One region of the Citrobacter werkmanii genome, then DNA from elsewhere that is predicted to be linked to it. Evidence: predicted binding sites of a transcription regulator. Region 1 holds the regulator's gene; the other holds the start of a gene.

Region 1 (7,347 bases):
ATTGACCCGAGATTTTATTGAGATTGGCCGCGATGCAGCGCTGTGGGGGCGTCGTTCCCGCCTGCGGCTGAGCGGTAAGCCGTTGATGCTTACCGAGCTTTTTCTGCCTGCATCGCCGTTGTACTGAGAGGAAGATAAAGATGGAGTGGAGTCTGACGCAGAATAAGCTGCTGGCGTTTCACCGCTTGATGCGTACGGATAAGCCAATCGGCGCCTTACTGCTGCTCTGGCCTACGCTGTGGGCATTATGGGTAGCAACCCCTGGCATGCCGCAACTGTGGATCCTGGCGGTTTTTGTCGCCGGCGTATGGTTAATGCGCGCTGCCGGATGCGTGGTGAATGACTATGCCGACAGGAAGTTTGACGGCCACGTTAAGCGTACTGCGAATCGACCGCTGCCGAGCGGGGCTGTCACCGAGAAAGAAGCCCGAACGCTGTTTGTCGTACTGGTATTGCTGGCCTTCCTGCTGGTATTGACGCTTAATACGATGACCATTTTGTTGTCCGTTGCGGCATTAGCGCTGGCGTGGGTTTACCCGTTTATGAAGCGCTATACGCATCTGCCGCAGGTGGTGCTGGGGGCGGCGTTTGGCTGGTCGATCCCGATGGCGTTCGCCGCCGTGAGCGAGTCCGTACCGCTGAGCTGCTGGCTGATGTTCCTCGCCAATATCCTCTGGGCGGTGGCCTATGATACGCAGTATGCAATGGTTGACCGCGATGATGACCTGAAGATCGGTATTAAATCGACCGCGATTCTGTTCGGCCAGAACGACAAGCTGATTATTGGTATTCTGCAGGTGGGCGTGCTGGTGCTGATGGCGCTGGTGGGCTGGTTAAACGGGTTGGGGCTGGGCTATTACTGGTCTCTGTTAGTGGCTGGGGCGCTGTTTGTGTATCAGCAGAAACTGATCGTCAACCGTGAACGTGACGCCTGCTTTAAAGCGTTTATGAACAATAACTATGTTGGTCTGGTGCTGTTCTTAGGCCTGGCAATGAGCTACTGGCATTTTTGAGTTTGGCTTAGCCTGCAAAATAAAAACCGGTCATTTCGACCGGTTTTTTTATGCTTACTCGCCTTGTGTGGCGCTCTCGATGGTCAGACGCACATCCGACGTGACCAGTTCGGCCAGCATCTGATAGATCTTCATCGTCTCTTCCGGTTCGGCATCTCCGGTATCGCTGATATATCCCTCGTCACGCAGCGTCAGCACCAGAGAGCTGAACACGGCCTTGTCGAAGAATTCCGGCGCGTTAATGCCGTGCAGGACAGAAAGACGCTGAGCCACGGTGCGGCTCTCTTTCTCCAGCGTACCACGGTTGATAGATGGGTTAGCGCTCAGTAGCCAGAAGGTAATAGCGTAGCGCTGCAACGTCTCACGAGCACCCGCCGCCAGCAGTTGTAGCGTACGGGAGCGGGCCGGATTGATATGCAGTTCGTCATCGTCCAGGGTGATGAGTCCCTGGCGCTGCATTTCGCTGGCCAGTTCGTCGATCACGCCAGCGAGTTCGTCACGCTCCCAGCGCAGAAACAGCTCCGCTTTCAGCATTGGGTATAGCGCTTCAATATGCTGCAGCAGCGCAGCGCGTGAAATATGACGATGCTGGGTTACGATGGCCGCCATTAACGAAGGCAGAACCAGCATATGCGCAATGTTGTTGCGGTAGTACGTCATCAATACCGCCTGCTCGCGCGGCAGAATGATGATGTCGCCAATGGTGTCTTTCTCGACCTCAAACTTGTTCATCTGCAAGGCATGGTCAATTAGTTCACTGGCGCTCTGCGCAGGAACCGTCGCATCCGGGGCATACGGTACGTTGCGCAGCAGACTCAGATAGCAATCGAGTTGTTCAGTCAACTGCTCACGGGTCAGAGAGCGCTGGCGGGAAGCCAGTAACGCGGTACAGCACAGGTTCATGGCGTTGGCCGCGCCTGCGTTGTTAATGCGTACCATCAGATCGGCGGCAATGTTATTTACCGTCGGCGTCAGCCAGGCAGGACGGATAGACTCGATAGGATCGATAGATTCACGCCACTCCGGCACGTGCTGGTTGAGGTAAGTCATCAACGGCATCGGCTCGCCAAAGTTAACGTAACCCTGACCCAGATTACGCAGCTTGCTTAAGCCACGCAGCATTTGCGGCAGGCTCTCTTTCTCTTTCGTCGCGCCCCGCAGTTCTTTCGCATACGTGCCCACTTCCATGACGTGCTCGTAGCCGATGTAGATCGGTACGAGGGTAATCGGACGCGTACCGCCGCGCAGCATCGCCTGAATGGTCATCGACAGCGTGCCGGTTTTCGGGTCGAGCAAACGACCAGTACGTGAACGACCGCCTTCGACAAAGTACTCAACCGAGTAGCCGCGGCTGAACAACTCGCCCAGGTATTCGCGGAAAACGGTGGAATAAAGCTTGTTGCCCTTGAAGGTACGACGAATAAAGAACGCGCCCAGGCGGCGGAAGATCGGACCTGCTGGCCAGAAATTCAGGTTGATGCCTGCCGCGATGTGCGGCGGAACCAGACCCTGATGATACAGCACGTACGACAGCAGCATATAGTCCATATGGCTGCGGTGGCACGGAACATAGACGATTTCGTGGCCATCGTGCGCCAACTGGCGTACACGCTCTGCATTATGAACGTTAATCCCCTGATACAGACGGTTCCAGGTAAAGCCCAGAATACGGTCTGTCAGACGGATCATCTCGTAGGAGAAGTTGGCGGCAATCTCTTCCATCAGCGCTATCGCATTTTGCTGCGCTTTTTCGTGGGAGATTTTTTTACTGCGCGCTTCATCTTCTACCGCGCGCGCGATAGCTTTTGAGGCCAACAGCTTGTTAAACAGATCCTGACGGGCAGGGAGGCGCGGACCGACTGCGGCCAGGCGCTGGCGAGCAAAGTGCATACGCGCTACGCGCGCCAGCTTCTGGGCGATAATTTTATCTGTACCGTGTTCATCCGCCATGCGACGCAGGGAAACCGACGGGGAGAAGCGGACAAAGCTGTCGCGACCCAGCCAGGACACAGCAAAGAATTTTTGTACGCCGTTCAGCATACGCAGCGGCGGGTTGACCTCGCCTTTTTCACGTCCAGGCGCACGGCCAAACATTACCGAAACCGGCACCATCTGCACATCCAGGTCTGGATTGCTGCGATGCAAGTCGAGGTAGTTATGGAACAGCTTAATAGACTCTTCTTTTGGCGTGTAATAGGTGAAGACACGTGGGCCGCCGTGAATAAACACGTAGCGCGGCAGTAGAGTTCCGTCTATCTCCAGCGGTTCCAGGGGATCCGGGAGATCGTGCGCCAGACATTGGGCGCGCAGCGTCAGCAAGTCTGCTTTGGAGTTGTACGGTAGGACGTACATAATGGGGCGAGAAGTATCGAGCCCCAATTCCGGTGCGGGTTCCGCCGGAATAGACTTGCTTTTTACCAGTACGCTTAATGGTAAATTCAGTAATTTGTAGTAAATTCGTGGCCAGCCGGACATAAACGATGTAAAGCCTCTGGTTAATAATGCAAATGCGCTGCAAGGATATCAGAAAGTTTAGTGAATTTCTGGTGTATCCGGTCATACTTCGCGCTGCTTTGCCACACCCTGAAACAAACGGGGTAACGTTACAATGACATTGACGCTAATAATGTAAAAAGGTTCTTTTTGATGGCCAATAATACCACTGGATTCACCCGAATTATCAAAGCTGCAGGCTATTCCTGGAAAGGTTTTCGCGCCGCATGGATTAATGAGGCGGCATTTCGTCAGGAAAGCGTTGCCGTTCTGCTAGGCGTTGCCATCGCCTGCTGGCTGGACGTCGACGCCATTACGCGCGTGTTGCTGATTGGTTCCGTGATGCTGGTGATGATCGTTGAAATCCTCAATAGTGCGATTGAGGCGGTGGTTGATCGTATCGGTTCCGAGTACCACGAACTGTCTGGTCGTGCGAAAGACATGGGGTCGGCGGCGGTATTGCTGTCGATTTTTGTCGCCTTGATCACCTGGGGCATCCTGTTGTGGTCGCATTTGCGATAAAGATTCCACAACTTCATCATTCTCCTGTTTTTTTGCGCAGTTTGCGGTTCCAAAATCACCTTTAGCTGTATATACTCACAGCATAACTGTATATACACCCAGGGGGCGGAATGAAAGCGTTAACGGCCAGGCAGCAAGAGGTGTTTGATCTTATTAGAGATCACATTAGCCAGACAGGTATGCCACCGACGCGTGCGGAGATCGCGCAGCGTTTGGGGTTCCGTTCCCCAAACGCTGCTGAAGAACATCTGAAAGCGCTGGCGCGTAAAGGCGTGCTGGAAATTGTATCCGGCGCATCGCGTGGTATTCGTCTGTTGCAGGAAGAAGAAGAAGGTTTACCGCTTGTCGGTCGCGTTGCGGCAGGTGAGCCACTTCTGGCGCAGCAACACATCGAAGGCCATTATCAGGTCGATCCTTCACTGTTCAAACCGAACGCCGATTTTCTGCTGCGCGTCAGCGGTATGTCGATGAAAGACATCGGGATTATGGACGGTGATTTGCTGGCCGTGCATAAAACACAGGATGTGCGTAACGGTCAGGTTGTTGTCGCACGCATTGACGACGAAGTGACGGTGAAGCGCCTGAAAAAACAGGGCAACAAGGTTGAACTCCTGCCAGAAAACAGCGAATTCAAACCCATTGTGGTCGACCTGCGCGAGCAAAACTTCACTATTGAAGGGCTGGCGGTAGGCGTCATTCGTAACGGGGAATGGCTGTAATACTCTGTTGAGTCCCTGTAGGCCGGATAAGACGTTTGCGTCGCCATCCGGCAACTCGCCCGGTGGCGCTGCGCTTACCGGGCCAGGGCAACATCTTCCAGTACCTCTAACTTCTTTTCAGGCTCCATTTCATGCCTTTCTTTACCTCCTCCGACAAAGCACTCTGGCGTCTTGCCTTACCGATGATCTTCTCCAATATCACCGTTCCCTTGCTGGGATTGGTCGATACCGCGGTCATTGGTCATCTGGATAGTCCGGTCTATCTTGGCGGCGTTGCCGTTGGCGCCACCGCGACCAGTTTTCTCTTTATGCTGCTGCTTTTTTTACGTATGAGCACCACAGGTCTTACCGCCCAGGCATTTGGCGCGAAAGATCCGCAGGCACTGGCGCGTGCGCTGGTGCAACCGCTAATGCTGGCGCTGGGGGCGGGGCTGCTTATCGCACTGTTTCGTACGCCGATTATCGATCTGGCTCTGCATATTGTCGGGGGAAGTGAAGCGGTACTGGAGCAGGCCCGACGTTTCCTGGAAATCCGTTGGTTAAGCGCACCCGCGTCTCTGGCGAATCTGGTGCTGCTCGGCTGGCTGCTTGGCGTTCAGTATGCGCGGGCGCCGGTTATCCTGCTGATTGTCGGTAATGTTCTCAATATTGTGCTCGACTTATGGCTGGTGATGGGCCTGCATATGAACGTGCAGGGCGCGGCGCTGGCGACGGTCACCGCCGAATATGCCACCTTGCTGATCGGTCTGTTAATGGTACGCAAAGTCCTGCATATGCGCGGAATTTCGCTGGCAATGTTGAAACAGGCCTGGCGTGGCAATTTCCGCCGCTTACTGGCGCTTAACCGTGACATTATGCTGCGCTCGCTGTTGCTGCAGCTCTGTTTTGGTGCCATTACGGTGCTGGGCGCGCGCCTGGGGAGCGATATCATTGCGGTAAATGCCGTTCTGATGACCCTGCTGACCTTTACCGCCTACGCGCTGGACGGGTTTGCCTACGCCGTTGAAGCGCATTCTGGTCAGGCCTATGGCGCACGGGATGGCAGCCAGTTACTGGATGTCTGGCGCGCAGCCTGTCGACAGTCCGGTCTTGTGGCGATTCTGTTTTCGCTGGTTTATGCCCTGTTTGGCGAGCACATTATAGCGTTGCTAACCTCGCTCCCGCAGATTCAACTGCTGGCCGATCGCTATCTTATCTGGCAGGTGATTTTGCCGCTGGTTGGCGTCTGGTGTTATTTGCTGGACGGTATGTTTATTGGCGCAACACGGGCTGCAGAAATGCGCAACAGCATGGCCGTTGCCGCCGTGGGATTCGCATTAACGTTACTGGCTTTACCGCTGCTGGGTAACCACGGTTTGTGGCTGGCACTCACCGTGTTTCTCGCCCTGCGCGGGCTTTCACTGGCCTTTATCTGGAGGCGTCACTGGCGCAACGGGACGTGGTTTGTTGAAGCCTGACGGTTAAAAATTCTGAATAGTGAATCGAATGCCGAATCAGTGACTACACTTATTCTCACGTCCAGCAGAAAAGATAGCGGAGTTGGACGAGATACTCTGGCTATTCACAACCTAACGATGAGGATTTGATGATGAATAAAGACGAAGTCGGCGGCAACTGGAAACAGTTCAAAGGTAAAGTGAAAGAGCAATGGGGCAAACTGACCGACGATGATATGACGGTCATTGAAGGCAAACGTGACCAACTGGTCGGTAAAGTCCAGGAGCGTTACGGTTATGCAAAAGATCAGGCGGAGAAAGAAGTCACTGACTGGGAAACCCGCAATGATTACCGCTGGTAATTAGTCCCCTCCTGAGAGTACAAGGATGTACGCTCTCTGGCTTAGCGACCGACTTTCTTTTTCACCAGAATTGAGTGGTCATGCTGACATTCGCCTGGATGGCGACAGGCTTCAACCTCCACGCATGCCGGGCACAGCCCGTGAGCTTCAATCACGTTATGCCGCAGAGCAAAACCCATTTTTGCCGCCAGCATATGCATGATGTCTTCCACACCTTCCGCACACTCTTCTTTTACCACGCCACAGCGATCGCAAATAAACATCGCAGAACTGTGGGTCGGTTGATCGAACAGGTGACACAGCACGTAGCTGTTGGTCGATTCCACTTTATGTACAAAACCTTGTTCCAGCAGAAAATCGAGCGCACGATAAACGGTCGGTGGCTTGGCCTGCGGCTCGGTTTCCCGTAGCAGGTCGAGCAGGTCATAAGCGCTAATAGCGCCTTCCTGCAGGCTCATCAGGCGCAGCACTTCGAGGCGCTGTGGCGTTAGCCGCACGTTGCGTTGCGCACAGAGTTTTTCAGCTTGAGCCAATAACTCCTGCGTGGTGGTTTTGTCCATTTGGCGCCTCGATTTGTGTGAAAGGTTAATCCCTTACTTTATCATGTTCTGCTTAAAACGCCGAGATCCGCCGCCGTGTGCTATACCTGACGCATCGTATTCTGGAGAATCCACATGAAAAGACCCGACTGTATTCGCCACTGGCGAGAGGTGGAGGGGGCTGATGACTCCACCTACCCCGACAGCAATGAACTTTTTGCTATTGGCGCGCCGCTTGCCCGTAAACTGGGGTTAGGAAGACT
Region 2 (7,347 bases), 260 kb from region 1:
CACGGGTTTCCGGCCAGCCTCGGGTTTTCAGGCCGCAGTCCGGGTTCACCCACAGCCGCTCCGCCGGAATACGCTGCTCCGCCTTCTTCAGCAGGGCCTCAATCCACTCCACGCTCGGGACGTTCGGCGAGTGAATATCGTAGACACCCGGCCCAATTTCATTCGGATAGTCGAACTCTTCAAACGATTCCAGCAACTCCATGTCGGAGCGTGAGGTCTCAATGGTGATCACATCCGCGTCCAGCGCCGCAATGGAATCCATGATGTCGTTGAACTCGCAGTAACACATGTGGGTGTGGATCTGAGTTTCATCCTTCGCCACCGCCGCGTTAATGCGGAAGGCTTCTACCCCCCACGCCAGATACGCGGCCCAGTCGCTGCGACGCAACGGCAGACCTTCGCGCAGCGCCGGTTCATCAATCTGAATAATACCGATACCCGCCGCTTCCAGATCCGCCACTTCATCACGCAGCGCCAGCGCAATCTGCTTGGCGATGGTTTCACGCGTCACGTCTTCACGCGGGAATGACCAGCAAAGAATGGTCACCGGACCGGTCAACATACCTTTTACCGGCTTGTCGGTCAGCGACTGCGCGTACTTCGCCCACTCCACGGTGATCGCTTCCGGGCGGCTGACGTCGCCAATTACCACCGGCGGCTTCACGCAGCGAGAACCATAGCTCTGCACCCAACCGTTCTGGGTAAAGACAAAACCATCCAGATGCTCGCCAAAGTATTCCACCATGTCATTACGCTCGGCTTCACCGTGCACCAGCACATCGAGGCCCAGACGTTCCTGTTCAACGATCGCCTGTTTTATATGTTCGGCGATACCGGTACGGTAGTGACCAGCATCCAGGTTGCCCTTTTTGAAATCCAGCCGCAGACCGCGAATTTCGGTGGTTTGCGGGAATGAACCGATCGTAGTGGTCGGCCATGCCGGTAGATTAAAGCGGGCACGCTGCGCCTCGGCGCGAACCGGGTAAGCGTTGGCGCGCTGGCTGTCCTGGGCGGTGATCGCCGCCAGACGTTTTTCCACTGCGGCGTTGTGTACGCGGGTAGAGTGACGACGCGCCTGGATCGGTGCGCTCCATTCCACAATTGCCGCCGTATCGCCGCTGTTCAGGGCATCGCGCAGCAGCGCCAGCTCGCCGCACTTTTGCAGCGCGAAGGCAAACCAGCTCTTCACTTCGGCATCAAGGCGGGTTTCCACACTGAGATCGATTGGGCTGTGCAGCAGAGAGCAGGAAGAAGCCACCCACAGAGCACGTTTCCCGACGATGTCTTTAATTTGTGCATATTTTTCGCTGAGATCGGCGCGCCAGACGTTACGACCGTTTACCAAACCGGCTGACAGCAGCCAGTCGGCAGGCAGGCGTTGGTGCAGCTCGGCAACGTCATCTTTGCCATGAACGAAATCAACGTGCAGACCCTGCACCGGCAGCGCGGTAATGGTATCCAGGTTCGGCGTTACGCCTTCAAAATAAGTGGTCAGCAGTAATTTTACCTGCCCTGCCAGCGCGTCATACGCGGGTTTGAAGGCGTTCAGCCAAACCTGCGGCAGCTCCAGTACCAGCGCAGGTTCATCAATCTGTACCCACTCAATACCGCGTTTCGCCAGCTCGGCCAGCACCTGCTGGTAAACCGGCAGAATGTCGTTGAGCAGGGTCAGGCGGTCAAACTGTTCGCCCTTCACTTTCCCCAGCCACAGGTAAGTTACCGGCCCAAGCAGTACAGGCTTCACCTTGTGGCCGAGCGCCAGCGCTTCGTCCACTTCATCCAGCAGTTGGGTCCAGGTCAGTTTGAACTGCTGACCTTTGGTGAACTCCGGCACCATGTAGTGATAGTTGGTGTTAAACCATTTAGTCATTTCTGCCGCCGCCGCTGGCTCACCCGTCGGGGCGCGACCACGACCAATGCGGAATAAGGTATCGATATCAACCGAGCCGTCTTTATTTTGATGACGCGCCGGAACGTTACCGAGCAGCAGGCTGGTGGTTAGCACGTGATCGTACCAGGCAAAATCGCCCACCGGCAGCAGGTCAATGCCCGCCTGCTTCTGCTGATCCCAGTGGCGGGCGCGTAGCTCGCGGCCAACGGCCAGCAATTCCTCACGGGAAGAATTTCCCGCCCAGTAGCTTTCTTGCGCTTTTTTCAGCTCGCGACGCAGGCCAACGCGAGGGAAACCGAGGGTGTGATTCAATATTGTCATTTTTCTTCCTCTAATTATATGTAAATCCTATGGATTTTGAATTTAGGGAAGGCGGCAAGTTTGCTCATCCCCAGGAGCTTACTGAAGTAAGTGACTGGGGTGAGGAAACGAAGCCAACGCACCATAAATTTAAAAGACGAAGGATTTTAGCCGTCCAGATGTTTACACATCCATAATTGGCGGTTACTGTATATTCCTCAAGCGCAATTTGTTCATGCCGAAGTGAAGGACTTTCATGATCGAGATTAAACACCTGAAAACGCTCCAGGCGTTGCGGAATAGTGGTTCGCTGGCAGCCGCAGCGGCGACGTTGCATCAGACCCAATCCGCCCTTTCTCACCAGTTCAGCGATCTGGAGCAACGCCTCGGCTTTCGTCTTTTTATCCGTAAAAGTCAGCCTCTGCGCTTTACGCCGCAGGGCGAAATTTTGCTCCAGTTGGCAAACCAGGTGTTGCCGCAAATCGGTCGCGCGCTGCAGGCCTGCAACGAACCGCAGCAAACCCGGCTACGCATCGCGATTGAATGCCACAGCTGTATCCAATGGCTGACGCCCGCGCTGGAGAATTTTCGTGCCAACTGGCCGCAGGTGGAAATGGACTTTAAATCCGGCGTGACGTTCGATCCGCAACCTGCGCTACAGCAGGATGAATTGGATCTGGTGTTGACCTCCGACATTCTGCCGCGCAGCGGATTGCACTACTCGCCGATGTTTGATTTTGAAGTACGCCTGGTCCTGGCGCCGGACCATCCGCTGGCCAGCAAAACGCAAATCACCCCGGAGGATTTAGCCAGCGAGACGCTGCTTATTTATCCGGTGCAACGGAGTCGGCTGGATGTCTGGCGGCATTTCCTGCAGCCTGCGGGCGTTAGCCCGTCACTGAAGAGCGTGGATAACACCCTGCTGCTGATTCAGATGGTTGCAGCCAAAATGGGTATCGCGGCTTTACCGCACTGGGTGGTGGAGAGTTTTGAGCGCCAGGGTCTGGTGGTAACCAAAACCCTGGGTGATGGATTGTGGAGCCGACTGTACGCCGCCGTGCGCGATGGCGAACAGCGACAGCCGGTCACGGAAGCGTTTATTCGCTCAGCGCGGAATCACGCCTGCGATCACCTGCCGTTTGTGCGGAGTGCGGAACGACCCACTTTCGATGTACCCACAGTGAGGCCACTATCACAGCCGCACCAATGATGAAGCTCGGCCAGTGAGGCTGTTGATGCCAGATAGCCAGGTTAACCAGCAGCCCGGCCGGCACATGCATATTGTTCATGATGCCCAGCGTACCCGCATCCACCTGCGTCGCGCCATAGTTCCACATAAAGTAACCGATGCCGGACGCCGCCACGCCAAGAAACACCAGGATGCCCCACTGTAGCGTAGTTGCAGGCATTTTCTGCGCGTTACCCAGCATGGACCAGGCCACTATCGCCACCATAAATGCCCCCATGTAAAACCAGGCGAAGGCGTTGTGCTGCGGCATTGGCCGTGTTTCCATCAGACGCTTGTAGCCCACCATGCCAATGGCAAAGCTGATATTGGACAACTGTACCAGCAGCAGGCCGGTCCAGAAGTGGCTGGTCACCTGGTCGTAACGAATGATCCCCGCACCGATCACCGCCAGCAACGCACTGAAGGCGTAGCTCCAGCGCAGACGACGTCCGCTCATGAGATCATAAATCAGCGTAATGTAGAGCGGCGTCAGTACGGTAAAGAGCAGCAGTTCTGAAACTGTCAGGTACAGATAGGCGTGAAAACTCAGCATATACATAATGCCAAGCTGCATGGCCCCTACCAGCATATACAGCGCGATCGTTTTTACACTGTGCCCACGGGTGCGTAAAAATGGCAGGAACACCAGCGCCGCCAGCCCAACACGCACCAGCACCGCAAAATAGCTATCGACATGACCGGCAAGGTACTCGCCAAACAGGCTAAAGGAAAAGGCCCACAGAATTGTGGTAATGATGAGTAACGCCACAATGGATGTCTCTTAACAAAAGGTACACCCATTGTAGCGAAGTTTTTAGTTGACAACTGGTCAACTAACGAACGATGACGTTACTGTAAAAAGAGCTTACGCAGATAGTGCGGCACGGCATCATCGGCGTTGAGTCCAATCACGTCCAGTTCCGGATGAAGATCTTTCAGGCGTTGGTGCGCGTTGCCCATGATGCAGCCTTTACCAGCCATGGAGAGCATTTCCGCATCGTTCATGCCATCGCCGAAAGCGATGCAGTCCTGCAGGCTGTAGCCCATCGCTTTCGCCACTGCTTCCAGCGCATGACCTTTCGACACGCCGCCAGCCATAACTTCCAGACAGGTAAGCGTAGAGAAGCTGACGTTGACGCGATCGCCCCAGCGGGCGTTAATCGCCTGCTCCAGCGGCAGCAGCCTTTCATGAGAATCGGTGGTAAAAAACACTTTGCTGACGCCTTCAGGCTCCAGTAGCGCAGGTTCAAACAGAGAATAGTTAAATACCGCTTCTTTAAAGAAGCGCATTTCGTCCGGGCGATGGCGATTCATAAACCATTCATCATCACGATAAACGTTGGTTACGATGTCCGGATTTGCATTTACCACGCCGAACAGGTCGCTGGCAATGTCGCGATCCAGGTTATGGGTAAACACCAGATTCCCGGCAGAATCGTGCACGCGCGCGCCGTTGGATGTGATCATGTAGGTTTTAATGCCAAGGTTATCGCGAATTTGCCCCACATCAACATGATGACGGCCAGTCGCAAACACGAAGTTAACGCCACGTGCGGTCAATAATTTCAGTGTCTCTTTAGCATAAGGGGACAACGTATGGTCGGGGGAAAGCAGCGTACCGTCTAAATCAGACGCAACAACCTGATACATAAGAAAATTAAACCTCTAGGCAAAGCGGTTTCCGCTGGATGAGTTATGCTTGTCGAAAAATTCGACAATAGCGTTAAGCGCGACTGAGCGCATTGCGTCCTTTTCAAAAAGGATCTCATGGTACGCGCCTTTGATGACAAGCGGCTGGCCTCCCTCTACTGGATGGCCCGCTGCAGCGCGGAGTTCACAAAAGCGATCGTGCATACGGTTATCAACCAAACGCTCTTCTTCGGCCTGGATAAGCAATGTTGGCGTCGCGTCATCTCCCGCCCCGGCCAGGACCTGTTCACCCGCCAGAATGCCTTCACGTACCCAGTGGTAAGTGGGACCGCCCACGCGCAGCCGAGGTTCATCTGCATAGAAACGCAGATTGCGCCGATAGCGCTGTCGACTGTGGGTTACCGCATTCATCCCGAATGGCAGCGCCCGCCAGCGCCCGGTCCCCATGGCATAACCCTCGCGGATCCGTGGATGCCCTTCAGCCCAGTCCAGAATTTGACGCACCATCCAGTCGGGAAAGCGCATCACAATACCAAACATCGGCGCGCAAAGCGCAATGGCATCACACTGATTCGGGTAACGCTGCAGGAACAACGTGGCAATCGCCCCGCCCATAGAATGCGCCAGTATATAGCGTTTTCTCCACGGACCGGGTGACACTTCCTGCTGCCAGAAAGCGGTTAAATCGTCGACATAGTCATTAAAGTTATCCACATGACCGCGATGCGGATCCGAAAGCATACGGCCGGAACGCCCCTGGCCACGGTGATCGATAATGAGAACGTCAAAACCAGAATGAAACAGGTCGTACGCCAGTTCAGCGTATTTTACATAGCTTTCAATGCGTCCAGGACAGACGACGATGACGCGATCGTTTTTCTCTGCGTGAAAGCGCACAAAATGTACGGGGACATTATCTACGCCCGTAAACTCCGCTTCTTCCCGCTGACGCCAGAAATCTGTCAGTGGTCCCATGGAAAAAGCAGCAAACGCGTTTTCTCTTGTTTCCCAGTCTTTTTGCTGCTGAAACATCGGGTATCCAGCCTCGTTGACCAAGTAAAATCGTTTTTTTTGCCATGTCTGATACAACGTACCGACAGTAGCGTATTGTGGCATAAAAATAGACAATCCGGGAGTTTCTCATGACCTTTGAATGGTGGTTCGCCTACCTGCTGACCTCTATTATTTTGAGCTTGTCTCCAGGCTCTGGCGCAATCAACACCATGACCACCGCCATCAGCCACGGTTATCGCGGTGCCAGCGCATCGATTGCGGGTCTACAGACCGGACTGGGCATTCATATCGTTTTGGTTGGCGTAGGGCTGGGAACGCTATTTTCACGTTCAGCGATCGCGTTTGAAGTGCTGAAGTGGGCGGGCGCGGCTTACCTGATTTGGCTAGGAATTCAGCAATGGCGGGCGGCGGGCGCTATCGATCTGAACACCATGGCGAATACGCAATCGCGCAGCCGCCTGTTCAAACGCGCGGTCTTTGTTAATCTGACCAACCCCAAAAGCATTGTTTTTCTTGCCGCCCTGTTCCCGCAGTTTATCCTGCCGCAGGAACCGCAGTTGATGCAGTATGTGGTGCTTGGCGTCACGACCATTGTGGTCGATATCATTGTGATGATCGGTTACGCGACGCTGGCTACGCGCATTGCTGGCTGGATTAAAGGGCCAAAGCAAATGAAAGCGCTGAACAAAGTGTTTGGTTCACTGTTTATGCTGATAGGCGCCCTGCTTGCGTCGGCAAGGCATGCCTGATAACGGTGCCGGATGGCGTTAGCGCTTATCCGGCATAAAGGAAGCTTAGCGCGAAATGATCAGATGGATACCGAAGCCCGCGAACAGCGCGCCGGCAAAGCCATCGATCCACTTCGCCAGACGCTGATAGCCGCGACGCATTTTCGGTAATGCAAACAGGCTGGCAACCACGGTAAACCACGCCAGCGTTTCCACGATGATCAGCGCGAAAATGCCCCAACGCGCGCCCGTTCCTACACTATCGCCAACAAACAATGAGAACACGGAGCCAAAATAGATAATCGCTTTCGGGTTGGCGAGGTTGGTCAACAGGCCTTTTAAAAAGCTGCGTCCGCTCTGCGCCAGTTCAACCTGTGGGGCAGGGGCCGCTACGTCCTGTTTTTTAAACGCGCCGCGCAGCATCTGGTAACCCATCCAGCACAGATACAGGCCGCCGCCCACCATGATAATGGTGTGCAGCCAGGACATTTTTTCGATAATCAGATGCAGGCCAAGCAGCGCCACGCCAGCCCAGA

What was found. Region 1 encodes LexA, which represses DNA repair genes until DNA is damaged. Its sites were predicted from a motif close to TNCTGTATGTACATACAGNA; they were not measured.
Region 2: a site for LexA is predicted at 2,397-2,416, ahead of metR (HTH-type transcriptional regulator MetR). Genes of this name have one in related genera too.

The regions. Positions count from the first base shown of each region.
Region 1 is NZ_CP044101.1:536,692-544,038, forward strand. It holds gene ubiC (chorismate lyase) at 1-127, shown strand, start outside; gene ubiA (4-hydroxybenzoate octaprenyltransferase) at 141-1,013, shown strand; gene plsB (glycerol-3-phosphate 1-O-acyltransferase PlsB) at 1,068-3,488, opposite strand; gene FOB24_RS03265 (diacylglycerol kinase) at 3,660-4,028, shown strand; gene lexA (transcriptional repressor LexA) at 4,139-4,747, shown strand; gene dinF (MATE family efflux transporter DinF) at 4,879-6,204, shown strand; gene FOB24_RS03280 (CsbD family protein) at 6,336-6,545, shown strand; gene zur (zinc uptake transcriptional repressor Zur) at 6,587-7,105, opposite strand; gene FOB24_RS03290 (cupin domain-containing protein) at 7,220-7,347, shown strand, end outside.
Region 2 is NZ_CP044101.1:278,002-285,348, reverse strand. It holds gene metE (5-methyltetrahydropteroyltriglutamate--homocysteine S-methyltransferase) at 1-2,212, opposite strand, end outside; gene metR (HTH-type transcriptional regulator MetR) at 2,448-3,401, shown strand; gene FOB24_RS02035 (carboxylate/amino acid/amine transporter) at 3,289-4,188, opposite strand; gene yigL (sugar/pyridoxal phosphate phosphatase YigL) at 4,269-5,069, opposite strand; gene pldB (lysophospholipase L2) at 5,085-6,101, opposite strand; gene rhtB (homoserine/homoserine lactone efflux protein) at 6,212-6,832, shown strand; gene rhtC (threonine export protein RhtC) at 6,878-7,347, opposite strand, start outside.